Lichenicola cladoniae: one gene and its partner. The protein of the gene in region 2 binds, or shares a complex with, the protein of the main gene of each other region. Links are inferred from orthologs where the notes say so. Each region holds a gene or a part of one and is shown on either strand. Other genes may lie near its edges. The genes, in order: mfd and uvrA.

Region 1 (9,562 bases), 300 kb from region 2 along the record:
AGCTAACTCGGGGACGCGATGCAGCAACGTTACTTGGAAGTGCGTGGGGCTTCCAGCGTCATCGTCCAACCATCCGGCCATAGTTCTATAAAACGCGTCGGGTCACTCTGCCATTTGCTGATCTCGGATCGCCACGACGGGCCGTTGCTGATCAGAGGCCACGTCCAGAAGAAATTGGTCGCACCAACTACGATGAGCCAAAGCACTGCGACCCGAGCGATGCCTGCAAGCTTGGCATTGCCAGTTGCCGCAAACGCAAGGAACGCCAGGCTAAAAAGTGCCTGCGGCACGAACACGTAGCGCTCTCCAAAATGCACGTCGATAAGTGCAATCGTCCCGCCGATCGCACCGAAGTAAGACGCCAACGCCGTGAAGCCGCCGGCTGCCAGTAGCCAGAATGCTGGACGGGTTCTACGGGTACCGAGTGTGGCGATGGAGAACGGCACGAACAACAACAACGGCAATAGCACCGCAAGCCACGGAAGATGACCGCTGGACAAGCTTGCTCGCACGACCCCGGCGACTGTTTCGGCCTGCGGAAGACCGAGAAACGGAACCGCCAAATGCCGAATTGCAAAGACACAGAGCAACGATACGGGCTCCAGCTTATAGCCTCTACCAGGAATCGCATGGAAGAACAGAAGCAACTGGATAACGCTACCAACCGAAAGGACGAACGCTTGGATCAGGCGCGACCCCGACTGATCGAGTATGGCGCGCATGAAAAATAGCGGCACCAGTACAATCGCGCCGGGGCCGCAAAGGGGCGCTAACAGAAGGATCCCCGCCTGCCCAAAACCTCGTCTCGATAACGGCATCCGTCCGGAATCGGTTTCTAACGTTAAGATGATGGCACAACTAAGCGTCAGCTCGAACTGACTGTGGAGAGTTTGTAGCCAGATTTCCTCCGAAGCTGGAACCAACAGTAATAACAGTAAACCACAAAGCCTTATCCTTCCTTCTTGCAACCAAGAGTCGCGAGCGGTCAGCAGCAGCAGCGGCGGCATTAGCTGGAACACTAACGCGACAGCTATTGTAAGATAAGGAGCTAGACGCAGAGGCATCAGCCAGCGAGCCGCCAGCGTCGCGGCGTTGGCCACCAAGTTCAGGTATCCTCCTACCGGCTCCAGCAGCGCTTGAAGCGGTGGCATTACCCACGCATTGTGGAAAAAGAATTTTCCTTCCTCCGCCCAGAACCGGCCTTTCAGAACGATTTCTGGCATGCGAATACATACAAAGAATGCGAACACCGTCAGCAGGATAATGCGAAGCGCCCAGACGCGACGATTGGGAGACGTCAAAGGTGTCATAGGATAACGTGCCGTTGAGTATCTGGCTCCTGTGCCGCCCGGGGAACAGTCGGCAATTGCATGATCCTAGCGATGATCCGTCCTAGCCGCAGCGTCAGGAGCGCGGTTGCAGCAATCGCCAGGGCAAGCAGGATCCACCGAAGTGGCTGGGCTTGGCGGGTCGAGAGCGCGCTCAGGCCAGCTCCCGCAAGTTTTCCAAGCACTACATAGCCAAGCAGCGCTGGAAGCGAGGCCAGTGTGCCGATCATGTATTGCCGCATACGGAGCGATGTCAGGCCGAGCGCATAACTGGTGACGGCGAATGGCATGATGGGCGAAATACGCAGCAGGCACACCAGGCGCCAGCCGTCCTGCGCCACCGCATCGTCGAGCCGGCCGATCCGCGGCCAGCGCAGCAACGTCCGGGCGATGAATGGCCGGAACAGCGACCGCGTCAGCATGAACGCGAGTGCCGCGCCGATCAGCGTCGCCACGCCTGACAGCAGGAAGCCGGGCACGATCCCGTAGAGCATTCCGGCAGCGAGTGCGCCGACGGACGCCGGCAGTATCCCGCACAAGGCGATCAGGATCTGGATCAACGCGGCCAGCAACCACCCGACAGCGCCGAAGCTGCGACCCATCTCGATCATCGTGCTCAGGCCGTGGGCGAACCGATGCGGCCAGACCCGTATTCCAACGATCCCGGCCACGACCACCAGGAGAAGGACTACTGCCAAGGCGACGCGTATTGCGAATGCTCCGGACGACCGGGCGGTTGAATCGGTCCGGATGGCTGGGCTGTTCACCGGCTCAGTCCGGGACGGCATCGAACAACCGGTCATGCCGAAGCTTCATGTGATGCAGACGGTATTGTGCGGACGTCCGGAGCACGCCGAGCCCATAGACCACGCTGCGCTTCAGGTTGATCGACGAAGCCTCCGCGAAGTAATGCGTGGGGCAGGAAATCTCGCCGATCCGAAACCCGTGATGCAGCGCCTGCGCCAGCATCTGGTTGTCGAACACGAAATCATCGGAGCAGCGATCGAGCGGCAGACGTTCCAGAACCTGTCTGGTCCAGGCCCGATAGCCGCTGTGATACTCCGATAGCTTTGCCTGCATGAGGATGTTCTGGACCAGGGTCAGACCGCGGTTCGCCACGTACTTGTAGCGCGGCATGCCGCCGGCGATCGCCCCACGTCCAAGGATCCGCGAGGCAAGGACGGCATCGTATTGGTCGGACACCAGCATGGCGGCCATCGCCGCGATGAGTTTCGGCGTATACTGGTAATCGGGGTGCAGCATCACGACGATGTCGGCACCGCGCTCCAATGCTGCAGCGTAACAGGTTTTCTGGTTGCCACCGTAGCCGCGGTTCCGGTCGTGGCGGATCGTGTGCAAACCGAGCGACCGGGCCAGCTCCACGGTGCCATCCCGGCTGGCATCGTCGGTCAGGATGATGTCGTCGACGATATCCCTGGGGATCTCACGGCAAGTCTGCTCCAGCGTCCTCGCCGCGTTGTAGGCGGGCAGGACAACGACGACGCGACGGTTCTGGAGCACACACAAATCCCACATGGAAGCGATACGGGCGTTATAGCGCAGCCCGGCCGTGCTAGACCATCACCGTAACGACCGGAACGGGAACGGTCAGGCGGCCTTCGCCTGGTCCGCCAGCCGGTTCAGGTTGCCGACCACGTCGCGGGCCAGCTTGATCCGTGCGGCCGTGGTCATCTCGCGTGCGATCGCCAGCTTGTGGTCCGGGCGGAGGCGCATGTCACTGCCCTTGGCGCCGATCCAGGCAACCAGCCCGGCCGGGTTGCTGAAGTTGTTGCCGCGGAACTGCACCACCATGCCTTTCGGCCCGGCCTCCAGCTTCTCGACGCCCGCCATCCGGCACATCCGCTTCAGCGTCACCACCTGCAGCAGGTTCTCGACCTCGTCGGGAAGCTTGCCGAAACGATCGACGAGTTCGGCGGCCATCGCCTCGGTCTCGGCGTCGCCGGGCAGGCTGCCGATCCGGCGATAGAGGCCCAGCCTGACCGGCAGGTCCGGCACGTAGGTTTCGGGGATCAGCACCGGCAATCCGAGCACGATGTTGGGTGTCCAGTCGCGATCCTCGGCCTTGCGCTTGCCCTTCTCGCGCCGCAGGTCCGACACCGCATCCTCGAGCATCTGCTGGTACAGCTCGATGCCGACCTCGCGGATGTGCCCGGTCTGCTCGTCGCCGAGCAGATTGCCGGCGCCGCGAAGATCCAGGTCGTGACTGGCGAGAGTGAAACCGGCGCCGAGCTGGTCGAGCGTCTGCATCACCTCGAGGCGCTTCTCGGCCGAAGCCGACAGGCGATGCTGCTGCGGCCAGGTGAGATAGGCGTAGCCGCGCTGCTTGCCGCGCCCGACCCGTCCGCGCAGCTGGTAGAGCTGCCCAAGCCCGAACAGGTCGGCACGATGGATCACCAGCGTGTTCACCGCCGGCATGTCGAGCCCGCTCTCGACGATGTTGGTGGAGAGCAGGATGTCGTACTTGCCGTCGCCGAACTCGGTCATCACCCGTTCGAGCTCGGTCGGCGCCAATCGTCCATGCGCCTGCACCAGCTTGGCGTCCGGCACGATCTCATGCAGGCGCGCGGCCATGCGATCGAGATCCTCGATGCGTGGCACCACGCAGAAGACCTGGCCGCCACGGAACCGCTCGCGCTGCAACGCCTCGCGGATCACCACGGAGTCGAACGGCATGATGAAGGTGCGCACCGCCAGCCGGTCGGTCGGCGGGGTGGCGATCAGGCTCATTTCCCGCACGCCGGTCAGTGCCAGCTGCAGCGTGCGCGGGATCGGCGTCGCGGACAGCGTCAGCACGTGCACGTCCTCGCGCAGCGCCTTCAGCTTCTCCTTGTGCGAGACGCCGAAATGCTGCTCCTCGTCGACGATCAGCAGGCCGAGATCGGCGAACTCGATGCCCTTGGCGAGCAGGGCATGCGTGCCGATCACGATGTTCACGGTGCCATCGGTCACGCCGCGCTTCACGGCGGCGGCGTCCTTGGCATTGACCATGCGCGACAGCTGTTCAACGCGGACCGGCAGGCCTGCGAAGCGTGCGGTGAAGGTGCGATGATGCTGGCGGGCCAGCAGGGTGGTCGGAACCACCACCGCGACCTGCGAGCCGGACATCGCCGCCACGAAGGCGGCCCGGAGCGCCACCTCGGTCTTCCCAAAGCCGACATCGCCGCAGATCAGCCGGTCCATGGGACGTCCGGCCGCCAGATCCTCGAGCACGTCGGCGATCGCCCGCGCCTGGTCCTCGGTCTCCACGAACGGGAAGCGCGAGCAGAACTCGTCCCACTCCCCTTCCGCCGGCGCCAGGCTCGGCGCATCGCGCAGCTGGCGGGCCGCGGCGGTCCGGATCAGCTCGCCCGCCATGTCGCGGATGCGCTGCTTCATCTTGGACTTGCGCGACTGCCAGGAGGCACCGCCGAGCTTGTCGAGGGCCACGCCGTTCTGCTCGGAGCCGAACCGGCTCAGCAGCTCGATATTCTCGACCGGCAGGAACAGCTTCTCGTTGCCGTCATAGATCAATCGCAGGCAGTCGTGCGGGGCGGTGCCGATCACGCTCTGGCTGCCGGCGCGAACGATGCCGATAGTCTCCAGCCCGTCATAGCGGCCGATGCCGTAATCCTGGTGCACCACGAGGTCGCCCTCGGCGATCTCGGTGGCCTCGGCGATGAACTGGTCGGCGCGCTTGCGGCGGCGTGGCGGACGCGAGATCCGCTCGCCGAGCAGATCCTGCTCGGACACCAGCGCCATGTCCTCGGCGACGAAGCCGCGTTCCAGGCCGAGCGTCAGCAGGCCGATCCGGCCCGGCTTCAGCTTGGCGGTGGAGGCCCAGTCGTTGATCGCCTCGACATCCAGGCCGGCCTCGCGCAGCAGCGTGCCGATGCGCTCGCGGGAGCCACGGGTCCAGGCGGTGACGAAGCAGCGCCGCTTCTGGCCCTTGGCCCATTTCCCGACCTGGTCGCCCAGCATCTGGAATACGGTCTCGCGGCTGCCGGCCGGCAGGCTGCGCGCGAACATGATGCCGGGACGCCCGCCCGCCTCGAAGCCGCCGGCGCCGTCGGGCTTCGCGAACGGACTGAACGACAGCACCGGCAGGTGCGCCAGCATGGCGTCCCAGGCGGCGCGATCCAGATAGAGCAGCTCGGGCGGCAGCGCCCGGTACGGCACCTCGCCGTCGCGGGTCGGCATCGCCCGTGCGTCGGCATGGTCGGCGATCATCTCGAGCCGGCCGGACAAAACCTCGTCGACCTGATGGTCCATGCTCAGCGACACGCCGGGCAGGTAGTCGATCAGCGTCTCGATCTGCTCGTGGAACAGCGGCATCCAGTGCTCGACGCCGGAATGCCGGCGCGCGTCGGACACGCTGTGATAGATCGGATCGTTGGCGGCTTCCGGCCCGAACTGCTCGCGCCAGCCGGTGCGGAACCGCGATACGCTGTCGGCATCGAACGAGATCTCGGACACCGGCCGCAGCACCAGCCGGTCGAGCTTGTCGGTCGAGCGCTGGGTGGCCGGATCGAAACGCCGGATGTTCTCGACCTCGTCCCCGAACAAATCGAGGCGGATCGGGTCGGGCTCGCCGGACGGAAAGATGTCGACGATGCCGCCGCGCGTGGCGAACTCGCCGGGCTCCATCACCGTGTCGGTGCGGTTGTAGCCGTTGGCGACCAGCACCTCGATCAGGAAGGCGACGTCCAGGCTCTCGCCCGAGTTCACGCTCAGCGACTGCCCCGCGAACGCCTTGCGCGGCGGCACCCGCTGCACCAGCGCATTGACCGTGGTCAGCACGATGCGCGGCGAGGTGGTCGGCTCCAGCAGGCGCGTCAGCGTCGCGACCCGCTCGGACACGATCGCCGGGTTGGGCGAGACGCGGTCGTACGGCAGGCAGTCCCAGGCCGGGAACCTCAGGATTTCCGCTTCCGGCCGGACATAGGCCAGCAGGTCGGCCAGCCGGGCCAGGTTGGTGTCGTCGCGCGCGACATGCAGCAACGGTCCGTCATGCTCGCCGCCGAACTGCGTCTGCCGGCGTGCGAGCAATATCGCGTCGTAGCCCTCGGGCACACCCCAGATGGTCGTCGTCGCGTCGACCGCGCCGCCGCCATCCGCGCTCAACGCTTCAACCCGGACAGGGACCGCGTCCGTGCCGCCGCCTCGACCGCCCGGAGCATCGGCGTATCGCATTCGGGCGGGATCGGCAGGCGTCCCATCAGCCAGTCGGCCAGGTCGACATCGGGCAGTTCCATCAGTTCCTCGAGCGCGTCGAGCTCGGCATCGTCGAAGCCGGCGATCCGCGGCGTTACGAAGCCACCGATCAGCACGTCGGTCTCGTGGGTGCCGCGATGGGTCGCGCGGAACAGGATGCGCCGCCGTCTCGAATCGAGAAGCGGCGGCGAGGACGGATCGGGATCCGGGACGGACTCGGGGGGACTGGCGTATGGTTGCATGGCGCGGGTTGTCATATAGCGGCGCACCCGGGCCCTGTCAGCCCGTCGGCCCGAAAGGCTTCTGAATCGCGTGGCATCAGCAACACCGGTCGCCGGTCCCGGCGTCTCTCCATCAGGCTCCCACCGCCCCGCTTCCGTCCCGTTCGCGTCCCAGCTGGCACCGCTTCTCGCCAGCATCACCAGCCTTCCCGGCGTCGGACCCGGCATAGCCGGCCTGATCGCCCGCGCCACCGGTGGCACCAAAGTGATCGACCTGCTGTTCCATCTGCCGGACAGCACGATCGACAGGCGCTACCGCCCGACCCTTCTCGCTGCCGAGCCCGGCCGCATCGCCACCCTGGCCGTGACCATCCAGCGCATCGAACGGCCGGGCCGGCCGCGCCAGCCCTGGCGGGTGCATGCGGGAGACGGCACCGGCACCGTCGAGCTGGTGTTCTTCAGCCCGTACCAGGCCCGCCAGCTTGCGGTCGGGCAGCACGTGGCGATCTCGGGAATCCTCGAGGCGTACGGCAACCGGCTGAGCATGTCGCATCCGGAGCACGTGGTGCCGCTGGGCACGTCGGCCGTGCTGACCGACGCCGCGATCCCCGGGATCGACCCGGTATGGCCGCTGACGGCCGGGCTTTCCAACCGGATGCTCGGGCGTGCCATGCGGGCAGCCCTGGGGCGCCTGCCCGAACTGCCGGAATGGCTGGATCCGGAACTGGTGCGGCGCCAGGCCTGGCCCAGCTTCGGGGGCGCGTTGCGTCTCGTGCACACCCCCGACGGCGACATGGCGCGCGAGGCGGCAGCGCGTGACCGGCTCGGCTGCGACGAACTGCTGGCCGACCAGCTGGCGATCGGACAGGCCCGCCTCGTCGCCCGCAACCGCGCCGGCCGTGCGCTGGCCGGCGACGATCGGCTGCGGCGTGAGGCACTGGCCCGGTTCGGCTACACGCCCACCAACGCGCAGCGCCGCGCGCTCGCCGAGATCGACGGCGACCTGTCGCAGCCGACCCGGATGCTGCGCCTGCTGCAGGGCGATGTCGGCTCCGGCAAGACCCTGGTGGCGCTGCTGGCGATGCTGCGGGCGGTGGAGGCCGGCGCCCAGGCCTGCCTGATGGTGCCGACCGAGATCCTCGCCCGCCAGCACCACATCACGTTGAGCCGGCTGTCGCCGGTGCCGGTGGCCCTGCTGACCGGAAGCCTGAAGATCGGCGCCAAGCGCAGCGTGCGGCGCCTGCTCGAGACCGGCGAGGTACCGCTGGTGGTCGGTACGCACGCGCTGTTCCAGGAGGGCGTGGTGTTCCACGACCTCGCCTTGGCGGTGATCGACGAGCAGCACCGCTTCGGGGTCGAGCAGCGGCTGATGCTGGGCGACAAGGGGGCTGCCACCGACGTGCTGGTCATGACCGCGACGCCGATCCCGCGCACGGTGCTGCTGACCCAGTATGGCGAGATGCAGGTGAGCCGGCTGGACGAGAAGCCGGCCGGGCGGCTGCCGATCCGCACCACGCTGCACAGCCTGTCGGCTCAGGCCGGAATGCTGGCGGCGATCGCCCGCGCGATCGAGGCTGGGGCGCAGGTGTTCTGGGTGTGCCCGCTGGTGCAGGAGAGCGAACTGGTAGACCTCGCCGCCGCCCAGGCCCGGCATGCCGCGCTGGATGAACGCTTTCCAGGGCTGGTCGGGCTGGCGCACGGACAGCAGGACGCCGACCTGCGCCAGGCCTCGCTGGACGCGTTCGCCGCCGGCCGCACCCGCATCCTGGTCGCCACCACCGTCATCGAGGTCGGGGTCGATATCCCGACCGCCACGGTGATGGTGATCGAGCATGCCGAGCGCTTCGGGCTGGCCCAGCTCCACCAGCTGCGCGGCCGTGTCGGGCGCGGACACGAGGTGAGCTACTGCCTGCTGCTGCATGACGAGGCGCTTGGGGCGACCGCGCGGCGGCGGCTGGCGCTGCTGCGTGACACCGAGGACGGTTTCGTGATCGCCGACGAGGATTACCGCATCCGCGGCGGCGGCGACCTGATGGGACGGCGCCAGTCCGGGCTGCCCGGCTTCCGGCTGGCCCGCGGGACCGACTTCGACCGGCTGGTGCGACGCGCCTGGCAAGATGCGGAACGGCTGCTGCAGCGTGATCCGCAGCTTACCTCGCCACGGGGCCAGGCGGTGCGCCCGCTGCTGGCGCTATTCGGGCGGACTGATGCCGTACGGACACTTTCGTCCGGCTGACCGGGCGGGAACCGACCACGGCACTTGCGTTTTATTGCAGTCGGGCGGAGCCTTTGAACATGTCGCGAATTGGCCCGAACACCACACCATCAGGGCCCCTGGCCGCACGGACTCCGGAACGGTTGGCGCTGCCTCGCGCCAGCAGTCGTTCCGAGGAGTCGTCGGACACACCCCTCACCATCTTCACCAGGCTGGCGGTGCGCACCACCGGCAGCCAGCTGGCTGTCCTGGTCGTGGACGCGCCATCGGGGCTGCAGGTCCATGCCGTATCCGGCACCTGCGACGGCGAGGCGCTGCCGGTCTCGATCCTGCGTGCGCAGATGAGCCGGCCGCGACGGGTGACGGTCGAGATCGTCGATCTGTCGGTCGATCCGCAATTCATCGATGCGCCCATGCACGAGCGCGATGCCGGCTTCAACGCCTATGCCGGCGCCACCATCCGCGATCCCGCCGGCGCCTCGATCGGCGTGCTGTTCCTGCTCGACCGGGAGCGCCGCCGCTATGGGCGCGAGGTACTGCTGACCCTGTCCGACCTCGCCCGTGGCGTTGCCGGCGTGCTGGCCGTG
Region 2 (8,967 bases):
TCGTGTGGATGCAGGGCGCCGTAGGTCGCAACGCCGTACTGAAGGGTGAACAGCAGCACGTTGCGGATCAGAGGCACCATGCTGCCCTTGCGAACGATCCGGCGGGAGACCGGATCGATACCGAACAGGCGCGGACCGGTGAGAAGTCCGAGCGGTAGGAGGAGCGCGGCGCCCGCGAGCCAGGCGATGAACGGCCAGGCACCGGCAGAGCGGCCCGTCAGCAGAACAGCCAGTCCCATCAACAGGAACACCGCCGGCACACTCAAGACCCGCCACACCGGCATGGATCGTGAGGTCTGAGACTGGATGCCCTGCCAGATCAGATAGGCGAACAGGATGAAGACCCACGGCGGGGTGTGGGACAGGATGTGAAACGCGAACTGCATGTCGTCTCCAAGGCTGGTGGGAACGGATCCAACCTGGTTCGGTGCGGTCCTGATGGGCAAAGCGGTTTGCGCGAACGGCGTACGGTTTTCGCGATCCGCTGCTACGATCGCTTCACGAAGCGTAAAATGCGGAGGGATCGCGTGACGATGCGTGGACCGGCCATCGACCAGGGCCCGACACTCGTTCGGCGGGGCGGGCCTCTATGGATCAGGGCGTCGCTTCGTCGGCTGGTGCTGATCCTTGGCGCGGTGGTGTTCCTGACCGTCCTGGCGCCATGGGATACGAATCATCTCGGGGTCGGGCGGCGTGCGTTGCAGTTCCTGTTGTGCACCCTCTCAAGGGAAGTCAGTGTCGTGCTAATCGGCCTCGCCTTGCGCCGGAAATACGGGGACCTGTTTTACGGCCGGTCTGCATGGCGGATGCTGCTGGTCCTGGTGATCAGCTCGTTGCCGGCCAGTCTCGGCATGCTGGCGGCGATCGGTGCTGTCAGTGGGCGATGGCCGCCTTTCTTCCAACTCTACATGCAGTCGCTACCGCTGGGGCTGGTGATCGCGTTCGCGCGCCGCGGGGTCGTGAGCGGATAGGTTTCGTCATCCGGCTCGTTGGCAGCGCCGCCGATACCGCCACCTGAACCCGGACCGGCAGCGGTCGGGACGTCGTCCTTCCTGTTACGGCATGCGCCGGACCTGGCCGGAAACCGATTGCTGGCACTGCAGGCGGAAGACCATTACCTGCGCGTCCATACCGATGGAGGTGCCGTTCTGGTGCTGATGCGCCTGCGCGACGCGATCGCATCGCTTGGAGACAGCACCGGCTGGCAACCGCACCGCTCGTTCTGGGTGGCGAGCGATGCCGCCACCCGGGCCCAGCGTCGTGGTCAGGGGTGGCAGCTGGTGCTGGAGAACGGGCTGGTGGTGCCGGTCAGCCGGAACGCGGTTCCGTCGATGCGCGCGAGCGGATCCGTATCTCAGCCTTTCGCCAGCGCCTCGGTGACCGGCAGCACGGAAGAGTAGTCGTCCTTCGCGTGATGCTGCTTGGTCAACGCCAGCAGTTGGGTGGCCGCGGCAATGGTCGGCAGCGGCACCGAATGGACGGCGCCATCGGCCAGCAGCAGGCCCATGTCCTTGTGCATCAGCGCGGTCGGGAATTGCGGGCTGATGTTGCCGCTGCTGGCGGCCTTCAGCTTGCGCTTGTGGTGCGGCGAAATCACCGCGAGACCATCGAGCGCGCCAAGGAGCATCTCGCGATCGAGACCGGCGACGAGGCCATAGCCGACCGCTTCCGCAAGTGCCGTCATGCTGGCACCCATGATGCCGTTCACGACCAGCTTGAGGACGGATCCCTGGCCGGCGGCGCCGGCATGGACGGTCATCTTGCCGATCGCGTCGAGGATCGGGCGCGCCCGCTCGACGTCGGCTGCCTCGCCGCCGACCAGCACCACCAGGGCGCCGGCTTCGGCCTCCGGCGTGCTGCCGGACACCGGCGCATCCAGTACGGCGACGCCGCGATCGATGCCGGCCTTGGCCAGGCGGCGCGAGGCATCGGGAGACACCGAGCTGGTGTTGATCAGCAGCCCGCCGGTGCGCATTCCGGCCAGTATGCCATGCTCGCCATACGAGGAGGCATCCAGCGCGGCGTCGTTCGGCACCGATATCATGACGATGTCGGAGGCTTCCGCGAGAGCACGAGGCGAACCGAGCAATCTGGCTCCGTCGGACGCAGTCTCGCTCTTGGCCGACGGCGTGTAGGCAACGACCTCATAGCCTGCATCGCGAATATGCTGTGCCATGCGCGACGCCATCGCGCCGTAGCCGACGAAGCCGACAATCTGTTTCTGTTCCGGCATGTCCGATAAGTCCTTGAGGTTCAGGCTCTTTTACGTTTACGCGCCGGCTCGGGAGCCGGAAGGATCGGCGCCAGGAACCGGCCGGTATGGCTGTCCTTGGCAGCGGCGATATCCTCTGGCGTACCCACCGCGACGATGCGACCACCGCCGTCGCCGCCTTCGGGACCGAGGTCCAGTACCCAGTCGGCGGTCTTGATGACCTCGAGGTTATGCTCGATCACCAGCACCGTGTTGCCCTGGTCGACCAGGGCATGCAGCACCTCGAGCAGCTTGCGGACGTCCTCGGTGTGCAGGCCGGTGGTCGGCTCATCGAGGATATACAGCGTGCGTCCGGTGGCGCGGCGGGCGAGTTCCTTGGACAGCTTCACCCGCTGCGCCTCACCGCCGGACAGCGTGGTCGCCTGCTGGCCGAGCTTCACGTAGCCGAGCCCGACCTGCTGCAGGATGGTGAGCCGATCGCGGATGCGGTTGGCAGCGGAGAAGTACGGCACCGCCTCGTCGACCGTCATGTCGAGCACGTCGGCGATCGAGTGGCCCCGGAACTTCACCTCCAGGGTCTCGCGGTTGTAGCGGGCGCCCTTGCAGGTGTCGCAGCGCACGAACACGTCGGGCAGGAAGTGCATCTCGATCTTGAGCACGCCGTCGCCCTGGCAGGCCTCGCAGCGGCCACCCTTGACGTTGAAACTGAAGCGGCCCGGCGTGTAGCCGCGCGCCTTGGACTCGGGCAGCTCGGCGAACCAGTTGCGGATCGGCGCGAACAGATCGGTGTAGGTGGCCGGGTTTGAGCGCGGCGTGCGGCCAATCGGCGACTGGTCGATGTCGATGATCTTGTCGAGCAGGTCCATGCCCTCGATGCGGTCGTGCGGCGCCGGCACCTGGCCGGACCCCATCAGCCGGCGGGACAGCGCCTTGTAGAGCGTGTCGATCACCAGGGTGGACTTGCCGCCGCCGGATACGCCGGTGATGCAGGTGAAGGTGCCGAGCGGGAAGGCGGCGGTGACGTTCTTGAGGTTGTTGCCGGTGGCGCCGACCACCCGCACCTGGCGCTTCGGGTCGCTCACGCGCCGCTCGGTCGGAACCTCGATCCGGCGGCGGCCTGACAGGTAGGCGCCGGTCAGGCTGTCCGGGTGGGCGGCGACCTCGTCCGGGGTGCCCGAGGCGATGACGTTGCCGCCGAGCACGCCGGCGGCCGGCCCCATGTCGATCAGGTAGTCGGCGGCGCGGATCGCCTCCTCGTCGTGCTCGACCACGATCAGGGTGTTGCCGAGGCGCTTGAGCCGGTCGAGCGTGCCGAGCAGACGCTCGTTGTCGCGCTGGTGCAGCCCGATCGACGGCTCGTCCAGCACGTAGAGCACGCCGGTCAGGCCGGAGCCGATCTGGCTGGCGAGCCGGATCCGCTGGCTCTCGCCACCGGACAGGGTGGCCGAGCCACGGGAGAGGGTGAGGTAGTCCAGGCCGACATCATCGAGGAAGCGCAGCCGGTCCAGGATCTCGCGCAGGATGCGGCGGGCGATCTCGGCGCGCTGCGGGGTGAGCGTCGCCTCGACGGTGGCGAACCATTCCAGCGCACGGCGGATCGGCAGCTCGGACGCATCGGCGATGGTGTGGCCGGCGATCTTGACCGAAAGCGCCTCGGGGCGGAGGCGGGCGCCGTTGCAGACATGGCACGGCTTCTCGGACTGGTAGCGCGACATTTCCTCGCGGACCCAGGCGCTGTCGGTTTCGGTGTAGCGGCGCTGAAGGTTCTTGATGACGCCCTCGAACGCCTTGTTCACCTTGTACGAGCGCTTGTCGTCCTTGTAGGTGAACTCGACGCTCTCCTCGGTGCCGTGCAGGACGGCGTCGCGCACCGGCTCGGTAAGGCCTTCCCAGGTGACGGTCATCGAGCTCTTGAAATGACGCATCAGGCTCTGCAGCGTCTGGATGTAATACGGGCTCTGGCTGCCGTTCCAGGGTGCGACGGCGCCGCCATTCAAGCTCAGCGTCTCGTCCGGCACCACCAAATGCGGGTCGAAGAAGCTCTCGATGCCGATGCCGTCGCAGGCCGGGCAGGCGCCCTGGGGTGCGTTGAAGCTGAACAGCCGGGGCTCGATCTCCTCAAGCGTGAAGCCGCTGACCGGGCAGGCGAAGCGGGACGAGAATACGGTGCGGACGGGCTCGGTCGCATCGTCCTTGCCGGTCTTGGCGACTTCCTCGGCATAGACCACGCCGTCGGCCAGTCCGAGCGCCTGCTCGAAGCTGTCGGCCAGCCGGCTCTCGATGCCTTCCTTGACCACGACCCGATCGACCACGGCCTCGACCGTGTGCTTGAGCTTGCGGTTCAGGTTCGGAACGTCGGCGATTTCGTAGAGGGTGCCGTCGACCTTGGCGCGGGTGAACCCTTTGCGGGCGAGGTCGGCCAGCTCCTTGCGATACTCGCCCTTGCGATCCTTGATGATCGGCGCCAGCAGCATCAGCCGCGTGCCGTCCGGCATCGCCATCACGCGATCGACCATCTGGCTGACCGTCTGCGCTTCGATCGGCAGGCCTGTGGCGGGGGAGTAGGGAATACCGGCACGCGCCCAGAGCAGGCGCATGTAGTCGTGCACCTCGGTGATGGTGCCGACGGTGGAGCGCGGATTGCGGCTGGTGGTCTTCTGCTCGATCGAGATCGCCGGCGACAGGCCCTCGATCGAATCGACATCCGGCTTGCCCATCAGCTCCAGGAACTGGCGCGCATAGGCCGACAGGCTCTCGACGTAGCGGCGCTGGCCCTCGGCATAGATGGTGTCGAAGGCGAGGGATGACTTGCCCGAGCCGGACAAGCCGGTGATGACCGTCAGCTGGTCGCGCGGGATGTCGACGTCGATGTTCTTGAGGTTGTGCTCACGCGCGCCGCGTACCCGGATCGCGGCGTTGCGGGACGGATGATGACCGGAACGGTCGTTGCTGGAACCGTCGGCCACCGCCATCGGAGCACTCCTCTTTGCCAAATCGCTCTCCTCGTTCATACTATGTTCTTGTTCCGCTCGGATAGTCCGGCGGGTAGACAGACGATCTCTGACCCACGGATCAGACAGCGTGGGAACGCGCCGGACCGCTCAAGTGGCCCGGCCCTCGGAAAGACAGGAAGTTGCGATGGCGGGCAGCGTCAACAAGGTGATCCTCGTTGGGAATCTCGGGAAAGATCCCGAGGTCCGGAACGCACAGAACGGCACCAAGATCGTGACCTTCACGCTGGCGACCAGCGAGACGTGGAACGACAAGGCATCCGGCGAACGCAAGGAACAGACCGAGTGGCACCGTGTCGTGGTGTTCAACGAGCGCCTGGCCGACGTTGCGGAACGGTTCCTGAAAAAGGGCAAGAAGGTCTACGTCGAGGGTGCGTTGCAGACCCGGAAATGGACCGACCAGTCCGGCGTCGAGAAATACACCACCGAAGTCGTGCTGAGCCGGTTCCGTGGCGACCTGACGATGCTCGATTCGGGGCGGGGCGACGAAAGCGGCGGTGGCGATAGCGGTTATGGTGGCGGCGGCGGTGGTGGCGGCGGAAGCAGCTATGGCGGCGGTTCGCGGCCGGCGAGCGGTCCGCGCGGTGGCCGAAGCCCGGGCGGCACGCCGGCTCCGGCCGGTGGCGGTGGCCAGGGCGGCGGCGGTGCCGGCGGCGGTTGGGAGCCGTCCGGCAACGACCTGGACGACGAAATTCCGTTCTGAGGCGACGCGGCTGCCTGACGGTGGCCGCAGTTCCGTGTCAGCCGCGCGCATGCTAGAGTTTGAGACGCGACGCGGCCCCTGCAGCGTCGCCATGACCCCGCGTGCCAGACCGGTTTGCCGACGCACTTCGCGCCCGGCAATCGCCGCGTCGGCTTCTGACTGACGGATCCCAATTGAGCGATAGACCCGAACCACCGGTGCCGCCGAATCTGCCTGAAACGGACCAGTCCGAGCTGGACGAGTCCAATGTCGGCCCGACCATGATGGATCCTCCGAACGATCCGCCCGGCCTGGCCGGCGGTGGTGGCATGGTGCCGGGGATGGTGCCGATCACCATCGAGGAGGAGATGCAGACCTCCTACCTCGCCTATGCGATGTCGGTCATCGTCAGCCGTGCGCTTCCCGATGTGCGCGATGGGCTCAAGCCGGTGCATCGCCGCATCCTGTACGGCATGCGCGAAAGCGGGTTCACGCCCGACAAGCCGTATCGCAAGTCCGCACGCGCCGTCGGCGACGTGATGGGTAAGTATCATCCGCACGGCGACAGCTCGATCTACGATGCCATGGTGCGCATGGCGCAATCCTGGTCGATGCGGGTCAAGCTGATCGACGGGCAGGGCAATTTCGGCTCGGTCGACGGCGATAGCCCGGCGGCGATGCGCTACACCGAGGCCCGGATCGCCAAGGCGGCGATGTTCCTGCTCGACGACATCGACCGCGATACGGTCGATTTCCAGCCGAACTACGACGAGAGCGAGGAGGAGCCCAAGGTTCTTCCAGCCGCCTATCCGAACCTGCTGATCAACGGCGCGTCCGGCATCGCCGTGGGCATGGCGACCAACATCCCGTCCCATAATCCGGGCGAGATCATCGATGCCACGCTGGCCTTGATCGCCGAGCCGGACATGTCGCTCGACGACCTCATGAAGATCGTACCGGGTCCCGACTTCCCGACCGGCGGCATCATTCTCGGCCGGTCCGGCATTCGCTCGGCATTCGAGACCGGCCGCGGCTCGATACTGATCCGTGCGCGGGCCGAGATCGAGGATATCAGGCGCGATCGCAAGGCGATCGTGATCAACGAGATCCCGTACCAGGTGAACAAGTCTACGCTGCAGGAGCGTATCGCCGAGCTGGTGCGTGCGAAGCAGATCGAGGGCATCTCCGACATACGCGACGAGAGCGACCGCTCCGGCATGCGGCTGGTCATCGAGATCAAGCGCGACGCCACGCCGGAAGTGGTGCTGAACCAGCTCTATCGCTTCACCCAGCTGCAGACCTCGTTCGGGGTGAACATGCTGGCGCTGAACAACGGCCAGCCGCAGCTGATGGGGCTGAAGGATGCGCTGGTCGCGTTCATCCTGTTCCGCGAGGAGATCATTCTCCGGCGGTCGCGCTTCGACCTGAACAAGGCGCGCGATCGCGGCCATCTGCTGGTCGGACTTGTGCTCGCGGTCGCCAACATCGACGAGGTCATCAGGCTGATCCGCGCATCGCCCGACGCGGCGACCGCACGCGAGTCGCTGATGGCGCGCGACTGGGATGCGGCCGAGATCGAGCCGCTGCTGGCGCTGATCCATGACGAGGGTAACGTCGTCATCGACGGGCGCGTGCACCTGACCGAGGCGCAGGCCCGCGGCATCCTCGAGTTGCGTCTGCAGCGCCTGACCGGGCTGGAGCGCGACAAGATCCAGGCCGAGCTGAACGACGTGGCCATCCGGATCAACGAGCTGCTCGACATCATCGGCAGCCGGCCGCGCCGGCTCGAAGTGATGCGGGACGAGCTGGCGATCGTTCGGGCGGAAATCGCCGTCCCGCGCATGACCGAGATTTCGGATGTCGCCGGCGATCAGACCGACGAGAGCCTGATCGAGCCGGGCCAGATGGTGGTCACCATCACCCGCGACGGCTTCATCAAGCGTACTCCGCTTGAGACGTTCCGGGCGCAGAACCGTGGCGGGCGCGGGCGTACCGCGTCCGGCCGCCGTGGCGACGACATCATCACCCGCAGCTTCAATGCCCATACCCATCAGTGGGTGCTGTTCTTCTCCTCCGGCGGCAAGGCGTTCCGCGAGAAGGTCTGGCGGCTGCCTGAAGCCAGCCCGACCGCGAAGGGCCGTGCACTGGTGAACCTGCTGCCCGAGCTCGGTAGTGATTCGATCACCACCGTGCTGCCGTTGCCGCAGGACGAGACGATGTGGGAGAGCCTGCATCTGGTGTTCGCGACAGCGAGCGGCAACGTGCGGCGCAACCGGCTCAGCGACTTCCGCAACGTGCGGTCGTCGGGCCTGATTGCCATGAAGCTGGACGAGAGCTGGGGCGACAAGGGCGACCGGCTGATCGGCGTCGCCACCTGCCGCGACGGGCAGGATGTGATGCTGGCGACCAGGCTCGGCCGTTGCATCCGGTTCCAGATCAGCGACGACACCCTGCGCGTGTTCGCCGGGCGCGATAGCTCTGGCGTGCGCGGGATCCGGCTGGCCGAGAACGACGAGGTGAACAGCCTGGCCGTGCTGCACCATATGCAGGCCGATGTCGCCGAGCGTGCGGGTTACATGAAGATGGCGGTCGCCAAGCGTCGTACCGAGACCACGCCCGAGGATGGCGAGGCCGCGGTGGCCGAGATCGAGGCGGAAGCCGATGGCGAGGAGGGCGTCGTCGCGACGTCTCTGTCCGCCGAGCGTTTCGCCGAGATGGAGCAGGGCGAGGAGATCCTGCTGACGGTCACCAACGGTGGATTCGGCAAACGAACGTCCGCCTATGATTACCGGGTCAGCGGCCGTGGCGGCCTCGGCATTGCCAACGTCACGCTGTCGGCGAAGAACGGCAAGGCCGTGGTCGCGACCCTGCCGGTGCTGCACGGCACCGACGTGATGCTGGTGACCGATGTCGGCCGCCTGATCCGGGTGCCGGTCGACCAGGTGCGTATCACCGGACGCCAGTCGATCGGCGTCACGCTGTTCCGCCTTGGTGGCTCCGAGCGAGTGACCAGCGTGTTCCCGGTACTCGAGGACGAGGTTCCGGAGACGGATGCCACCGTC

Evidence for each region.
Region 1: the proteins of uvrA (region 2) and mfd are in contact, whole or in part, in a crystal structure (PDB 4DFC), measured with the Escherichia coli proteins. The link is inferred for Lichenicola cladoniae from one-to-one orthologs.

The regions. Positions count from the first base shown.
Region 1 is NZ_CP053708.1:1,905,796-1,915,357, reverse strand. What follows is about bases 2,737-6,840. They hold mfd (transcription-repair coupling factor), read right to left. Parts: upstream 6,450-6,840; coding sequence 2,937-6,449; downstream 2,737-2,936. Other genes in these bases: HN018_RS08835 (FAD assembly factor SdhE), read right to left, coding at 6,446-6,796; HN018_RS08845 (glycosyltransferase family 2 protein), read right to left, coding at 2,737-2,849. In the rest of the region: HN018_RS08855 (hypothetical protein), read right to left, coding at 30-1,310; HN018_RS08850 (TVP38/TMEM64 family protein), read right to left, coding at 1,307-2,095; more of HN018_RS08845, read right to left, coding at 2,100-2,736; ATP-dependent DNA helicase RecG, read left to right, coding at 6,852-8,996; HN018_RS08825 (putative bifunctional diguanylate cyclase/phosphodiesterase), read left to right, coding at 9,056-9,562. UniProt on the Escherichia coli protein: Couples transcription and DNA repair by recognizing RNA polymerase (RNAP) stalled at DNA lesions. Mediates ATP-dependent release of RNAP and its truncated transcript from the DNA, and recruitment of nucleotide excision repair machinery to the damaged site.
Region 2 is NZ_CP053708.1:2,205,988-2,214,954, forward strand. What follows is about bases 2,054-5,562. They hold uvrA (excinuclease ABC subunit UvrA), read right to left. Parts: upstream 5,185-5,562; coding sequence 2,254-5,184; downstream 2,054-2,253. Other genes in these bases: HN018_RS10240 (NAD(P)-dependent oxidoreductase), read right to left, coding at 2,054-2,233; ssb (single-stranded DNA-binding protein), read left to right, coding at 5,351-5,562. Also shown: HN018_RS10225 (DUF6622 family protein), read right to left, coding at 1-386; HN018_RS10230 (hypothetical protein), read left to right, coding at 534-971; HN018_RS10235 (LytTR family DNA-binding domain-containing protein), read left to right, coding at 990-1,400; more of HN018_RS10240, read right to left, coding at 1,355-2,053; more of ssb, read left to right, coding at 5,563-5,926; gyrA (DNA gyrase subunit A), read left to right, coding at 6,235-8,967. UniProt on the Escherichia coli protein: The UvrABC repair system catalyzes the recognition and processing of DNA lesions. UvrA is an ATPase and a DNA-binding protein. A damage recognition complex composed of 2 UvrA and 2 UvrB subunits scans DNA for abnormalities.